Regions from separate parts of the Isoptericola sp. NPDC056134 genome, predicted to be linked through region 2. Evidence: riboswitches for the same ligand, from Rfam matches in the RefSeq annotation. Region 2 holds a riboswitch; each other region holds the start of a gene.
What was found. Region 2 has a riboswitch for S-adenosylmethionine ahead of ACFCZN_RS06520 (ABC transporter substrate-binding protein). Riboswitches for the same ligand answer to the same signal wherever they lie in the genome.
Positions count from the first base shown of each region.

Region 1: another riboswitch for S-adenosylmethionine. It lies ahead of ACFCZN_RS10415 (NADPH-dependent FMN reductase); the one in region 2 lies ahead of ACFCZN_RS06520 (ABC transporter substrate-binding protein).
Region 3: another riboswitch for S-adenosylmethionine. It lies ahead of ACFCZN_RS02155 (methylenetetrahydrofolate reductase); the one in region 2 lies ahead of ACFCZN_RS06520 (ABC transporter substrate-binding protein).

Region 1 is NZ_JBHJVM010000009.1:577-2,808, forward strand. Features, by position in the region: gene ACFCZN_RS10410 (flavin reductase family protein) at 1-443, opposite strand, end outside; gene ACFCZN_RS10415 (NADPH-dependent FMN reductase) at 473-1,075, opposite strand; SAM riboswitch class IV at 1,097-1,231, opposite strand; gene ACFCZN_RS10420 (DoxX family protein) at 1,372-1,926, opposite strand; gene ACFCZN_RS10425 (MazG nucleotide pyrophosphohydrolase domain-containing protein) at 2,075-2,232, shown strand, end outside.
Region 2 is NZ_JBHJVM010000005.1:21,023-23,254, forward strand. Features, by position in the region: gene ACFCZN_RS06520 (ABC transporter substrate-binding protein) at 1-1,410, opposite strand, end outside; SAM riboswitch class IV at 1,486-1,599, opposite strand; gene ACFCZN_RS06525 (DUF4395 domain-containing protein) at 1,748-2,224, opposite strand.
Region 3 is NZ_JBHJVM010000001.1:491,217-493,448, reverse strand. Features, by position in the region: gene ACFCZN_RS02160 (NADP-dependent oxidoreductase) at 1-894, shown strand, start outside; SAM riboswitch class I at 988-1,094, shown strand; gene ACFCZN_RS02155 (methylenetetrahydrofolate reductase) at 1,100-2,134, shown strand; gene metE (5-methyltetrahydropteroyltriglutamate--homocysteine S-methyltransferase) at 2,163-2,232, shown strand, end outside.

The DNA.
Region 1 (2,232 bases), on a different contig from region 2:
AGCGAGACCAGGTAGCTGTCGCCGACCGGGGTGCGCTGCAGCACGCGGGCGCGCACCCAGGAGACGGCTCCGTCGATGACGGGCTCGCCCGAGGGCAGCGCCGTCCAGCCGCCCCCCGCGAAGCGGTCGATGCCGCTGGTGGCGAAGCGGGCGGAGAGGTCGTCCTGATGGTCGGCGAGGAAGCTGATCGCGAGCGTGCTGGCCGCCGAGACGGCGGGCCAGGACGACGACGTGGACGCCAGCGAGAACGCGAGCAGGGGCGGCGCGGCGGACACGGAGATCACGGACGTGGCGGTGAACCCGACGGGGCGGCCCGCGTGCTCGAGCGCGACGACGGCCACGCCGGCCGGGTGCTGGCGGAACACCGTCTTGAACTCGTCCGGGGACAGCTGGGGCTCGTCCTGCTGGGCCAGGAGCTCCTCGATCTCGGACAGGGCGGACAGGTCGGTGCGCTGGTGGGCGTGTTCCGTGGTCACAGGGCGGCTCCCGTCAGCTCGGCGGTCGAGGGGGTGGTCGAGGGGGTGGTGGTCGTGGCCGACGGGACGGGGACGCCGGCGGCCCGGCGCAACGGCGTCGCCCAGCGGGCGAACCAGGGGTCCAGCGCCTCGCCGAGCTCCGGCAGCTGGGCCTCGGTGAGGGTCAGCGTGCGGGTGGGCACGACCGCGCCCAGCTCCACGAGCACGGGTCGGAGGTGTGCCTCGCCGGCGAGGGCGTGCGCCGGGTTGCCGGACACGACGAGCGGCACGACGACGACGCCCGCCAGGCCGTCGGGCCCGTAGAGGTCGAGGAACGCCTTGAGGAGGCCCGTGTAGGAGGCCTTGTAGACGGGGGTCGCGACGACGGCGACCGTGGCGCGCGCCAGGCGCTCCTTCGCCGCGTCGGCGGCCGGGTGCGCGGCCGTGAGGATCTCGCCCGCGAACGCCGCGAGCTCGATCGTCGCCACGTCCGCGGTGCCGAGCAGCTCGGCGACGCGGCTGGCGGCGGCCTCCGCCGCGGTCACGGTGCGCGAGCCCGCGCGCGGGTTGCCGGAGACCACCACCACGGAGGGGGTGGCGGGGCGGGTGTTCTCGGTCATGGGTCGTCCCTCGCAGTCCGTCGATCACGCTTGCCGCACGGCGTCTCGACCCGCGGGGACGGGCCGGCCGGCGGCCAGGTCATCTCCCGGAGCACCCCGCCGTGACATGGGGGTTGCTGCCCAGCCAGCCGGGGCTTCGCGCTGGGGCTCGTGACCTGCGCGGAGGTATAGCAGCCGGTCGGACGAACGCCAGGGCCGTCCGGAGACTTCTCACCATCCGGACACGTGGACGCACCGGAGCCTCCGGCCGGGGGGACGGCCGGAGGCTCCGGGGTGGTGCGAGGGCGCCTGTCTCGTCAGGCCTCCAGGCGAAGGCGCGCGCCGAGCGCGACGGCCGCGACGACGGCGGCGCCCGCGACCAGGACGACGTCCTTGAGCACGTACTGGCCCAGCAGGGTCATGCCGTGCCCGAACAGCTCGTCGCCGAACAGCGCGACGGGGGACAGGATGCCGACCATCGCGACGGCGAGGACGACCAGCCCGACCCGCAGCAGGCGGCCGGAGACCAGGGTGAGCCCGATGAAGGTCTCCATGACGGCGACCAGGACGACGGCGGTCGTGGCGGGGACGAGCCCGAGCGTGAGCGTCTCGACGGTGCGGCCCGCGATCTCCTCGGCGGGGCTGGCGCCGGGGAAGAACTTCAGGACGCCGAAGCCGAGGAACACGAGCCCGAGCGCGACCCGCAGAGCCGGGACGGACCACCGGGTGAGGAACCGGGCGAGGGCGGTGACGGCGACGTCGAGCCGCAGCGCCACCTGCTCGGCCAGCGCGTTCGGGAGCCGACGGGCGGCGGGGGCGCTCGGTGCGCGGGTGCCGGCGGTCGTGCGGTGGGTCGGGGTGGAGACGGACATGGTGGTGCTCTCTTCCAGGGGGAGGTGCGACCCGGGGGTGGTCGCCCTGGGAGAGAGCGGCCCACGGGGCCGGGAATGCGTGCGCCCCCGGTTTTCGCCCGGTCCTCACCCGCTCGACGACGCGCCCGGCACCGCCTACGGTGCCGGCATGGACCACGAGCCGATGCGACGGGTCGCCGAGTTCCGTGCGGCGTTCGACCTCGAGGTCGAGACCGCCCGACCGGGTCTGGCGGAGCACCGCCGGGCGCTGCTGGCAGAGGAGTCCGGGGAGGCGGCCGAGGCGCTCGCGGACCTCGCGACGGCGCT
Region 2 (2,232 bases):
GCGCGCGTTCGCCGAGAAGATCGTGCGCAGCACGTCGGCGTCCGACCGGGTGAGGTTGTAGTAGTCGAAGTCGAAGTCGCCGGCGGCGGTGGCCGCCTCCTTCTCGGCCACCGTGACGTGCTTGAGCTGCAGGTCGACCCCGATCTGCCGGAGCTGCTGCTGCACGAGCTCGAGCGCGCCGGGCTCCTGCCAGAACGTCACCGTGGTGGAGAGCCTCCGACCGTCCTTCTCGCGGATGCCGTCGGCGCCCACGACCCAGCCCGCGTCGTCCAGGACCTTCGTCGCACCCTCGGGGTCGTACGCGAGCAGGTCGTCCGCACCCTCGAACAGCGGCGTCGAACGGGACAGCACACCGGTGGCCGGCTGGTCCTGCGGCGTCAGCACGGTGTCCACGATCTGCTGGCGGTCGATCCCCTTGACGAGCGCGGTGCGCACGGCCTCGTCGGCGGCCAGCGGGCTGGACTCGTTGGGGAACAGGTTGAACACGACGCCCGGGTTCGCGCGGTAGGACAGCCAGAACCCGTTGCCGTCGAACTGCGGCAGGTCGACGGCGTTCAGCGCGGCGGTCGCGTCGATCTGTCCCGACTGCAGGGATCCGGAGCGCACACCCGCCTCGGGGATGACCTTCAGGGTCACCGTGTCGAGGTACGCCTCGCCCGTGTGGCTGCTGGCCTCCGACCCCCAGTCGTAGCCCGCGACCTTCTCCAGCACGATCTCCTGGTCCGGGGTGTAGGACTTCACGGCGAACGGCCCGGAGCCGACGTACTTCCCGGCGCAGCGATCCTCGGTCGAGAGGGTCGCCGAGTCGGGCGAGAGCAGGCCGAGGGAGAACGTCGACGTCGCCTGGAGGAACTGCGCGCTCGGCTCGTCAAAGTCGACGGTCACGGTGTGCTCGTCCACGACGGTGGTGCCTGCGTAGCCGACGAGGTACTGGGAGCCGAGGGACGCCACGGCACCCAGGTCGACGATCGCGTCGAAGTTGGTCTTCACCGCGGCGGCGTCGATCGGCGTGCCGTCGGCGAACGTGGCGTCGTCGCGCAGGTGGAACGTGTAGCTGGAGGCGTCGTCGTTCACCTCCCAGCTCTCCGCGAGCCAGGGCAGGATCTCGCCGGACTCCGGGTCCTGTGCGGTGAGCGACGCGACGGTCTGACGGGCGGCCGCGATCGCGTCGTTGTTGCCGACCTGCTGCGGGTCGACGCAGTGCGAGTCCACCGTGATGGCGAACGTCAGGTCGCCGCCGGCGACGGGCTCGCCGCTCGCGTCGGCGCCGGTGCCCGCGGTGTCGGCGCCCGTCGAGCAGGCGCTGAGCAGGAGGCCGGCGGCCGAGACGGTGGCGGCGAGCCCGACGACGCTGCGTCGCGGGGTGCGCCTGGGGTCCTGGGTGCGCGGTGCGCGCGGGGTGGTGGTCATCGCGTGGTGTTCCTCGTGGTCATGGCGGGTCGCCCCCCGCGCCGGCACGGGCCGGGGCGCGGTCATGGACGACCGGAGCCGTGCTTACCCGGCCGCGGGCGCGGCGGGGTCAGGTCGTTCCCGGAGCACCCCGTCACGTCGAAGGGTTGCTGGCCAGCGAGCCGGGCCTGGGTGCTGGCGCTCGTCACCTGGGCGGCAGGGAAGCCGCCGCGGCCTCCCGAGTCAAGGGTCGGGCGGGTCGTCTCACATCACGGACGCGGGACGGGCGCCGCAGACGCCGAAGGCCCCGCCGTCGGTGACGGCGGGGCCTCGAGGGGTCCGGTGGTGGGCGGCGGCCTCAGCGGGCGGAGGGCCGCAGGCGCGCGCCGAGCAGGTAGAGCTCGCAGCCGAGGCACAGGCCGACGACGGCGTTGAGGCCGGCCGCGACGAACGCGATCCCCGCGGCCCACGGCACCGCGGCCAGCACGCCTGCGAGGCCGAGCACGACGCCGACGCCCGTGACGACGAGGCCGACGAGCTGGGCGAACCGCGGCGGGCGCGGGTCCTCGAGCTCGGCGGGCGGCGCGAGCCGGGGGCGAACGAGGGTCTTGAAGAGCCAGCCCTGCACCGTGCCCTGCGCGCCGCGCACGGCGCCCAGGAGGAACCCGGCGGCCACGACGGCGAGCAGCACGAGGCCGGCGGGGCTCGCCCCGAGGAGCACGACCACGGCGAGCAGCAGCGCCGTGACGGCGGCGCCCACCCGAGGGCCGCGCGGGTCGATGCCGGCCGGGGCCCGCGTGACGGGGGCCTGGCCGGCGGGACGCTCGGAGGTCATCGGTTCTC
Region 3 (2,232 bases), on a different contig from region 2:
GCGATCGTGTTCGAGACCCACGGCGGCCCCGAGGCGCTGCACCTCGCCGACGTCCCCGACCCGCAGGCCGGGCCCGGCCAGGTGCGCGTGCGTGTCGAGGCGGCCGCCGTCAACGGCTGGGACGTGAAGTCGCGTGCCGGGGCGACCGGCGGCCCGGCGCCGACGTCGGCCGTCGTGCCCGGGCTGGAGGTGGCGGGAGTCGTCGACCAGGTCGGGGACGGCGTGGCCGGCGTCGCGCCCGGCGACCGCGTGGTCGGGTTCGCCGTCGGCGGCGGGTACGCGGAGCTCGCCCTCACGTCGGTCTTCGCGCGCGTGCCCGACGGGCTCGCCGCGACCGACGCCGTCACCGTCCCCGTCGCGGCCGAGACCGCGACCCGCGTGCTGCGCCTCCTCGACGTCCGGCCCGGGGAGACCCTGCTCGTGCACGGCGCCTCGGGGTCGGTGGGCGAGCTGGCCGTCCAGCTCGCCGTGCGTCGCGGCGCCCGCGTGATCGGCACGGCGTCGCCGCGGAACCAGGAGCGCGTCGCCGCCCTCGGCGCGACGCCCACCACCTACGGCGCGGGGCTCGTGGAGCGGGTCCGCGCCCTCGCCCCCGACGGCGTGGACGCCGTCCTCGACACCACCGGCGCGGGCGTGCTGCCCGACTCGATCGCCCTGCGCGGCGGCACCGAGCGCATCGTCACCATCGCCGACGACGCCGCGGCGGACCTCGGCGTCGAGGCCAGCTGGCGGTCCGAGCGCGACGCCGGCGAGCTCGCCGAGGCCGTCGACGCCCTGGCCCGCGGCGACCTCGTGACCACCGTCGGCGCGGTGCTGCCGCTGGCCGACGCGCCGAGCGCCCACGCGCTCGTCGAGACGGGCCGCGCGGGCGGCAAGGTCGTGCTGGTGCCCTGACCAGGGCGTTCCCGCCCGATCTGCATCGGCGATCGTCTCACCAGGCGGTCTCATCCTCGCCCGTATCGCGGATGCTGCGTACGATCGCGTGACAAGCCATCCAGAGCGGCCGAGAGTCCTGGCTCGACGACGCCGCAGCAACCCGTTCTCCGACGGAAGCCTCCCGAGGACGAAGGTGCTCACGCCAGGATCGATGGAGTGACGCATGGTCGCAGAGGCATCCCTTTCGCCCACCCCGGCAGCTCAGCCGGCGTTGCCGGCACGCCCGACGGTCTCGTTCGAGCTCATGCCGCCGCGCCGGCCGGACGCCGCCCCCAAGTTCTGGGAGACGGCGCGCCGGCTCGTGGCCGCACGACCGGACTTCGTGTCCGTGACGTACGGCGCCGGCGGCGGTGACCGGGCGACCGCACGCCAGGTCGTGTCCACCCTGCTCGCGGGCACGCCCGTCCTGCCCGTGGCCCACCTGACCTGCGTGGGCGCGCACCGCGAGGACGTCTCCGCCGTCATCGACGACTTCCTCGACGCCGGCACCCGCGCGTTCCTCGCCCTGCGGGGCGACCCGCCGAAGGACCAGCCGGACTGGGAGCCGCCCGCCGACGGCGTCGCGTCCTCGATCGAGCTCGTGCACCTGCTGCGCGAGGTCGAGGCGCGGCGCTGCGCGACCGACCCCGGGGCCGCGCTGCGCGGCGCCGCGCGCCCGATGACGATCGCCGTCGCGACGTTCGTCGACGGCAACGTGCAGGCCGGCACCACCCGGGCCCAGGAGGTCCGGCGCCTCAAGGAGAAGCAGGACGCGGGGGCGAGCTTCGCCATCACGCAGCTGTTCTACGAGGCCGACTCCTACACCGACTTCGTCGCCGAGGCCCGCGCGGCCGGGGTGACGATCCCGATCCTCGCCGGGCAGCTGCCCACGACCGAGCCGCGCCGGCTCCGTCGCGTCGAGGAGCTCACCGGCGTCCGCGCGCCCCGGCACCTGCTGGACGCGCTCGACGCCCTGCCGGACCCGGAGGCCCAGCACGCCTACGGGACCGCGCGTGCCGTGGAGCTCGCCCAGCGCGTGCTCGACGCGGGCGCACCCGGCATCCACGTGTACACGTTCAACAAGTACCGTCCCGCTCTGGACCTGCTCGAGGGTGTCCACCTCGGCGGACCGGCGCCGGCCGACGCCACGTCGGACGGCGCGGACCTGGCCAGAAGGCCGTGGGTACCGAGCATCCCGACCCAGGCTCCCGCCGTCTGACGCGCGGAGCCCGAACTCTGGAGTGCTCATGTCCACCACATCGACACGCCCCACCCCCGCCACGGCATTTCCCGGTGGCACGATCCTCGGCTACCCGC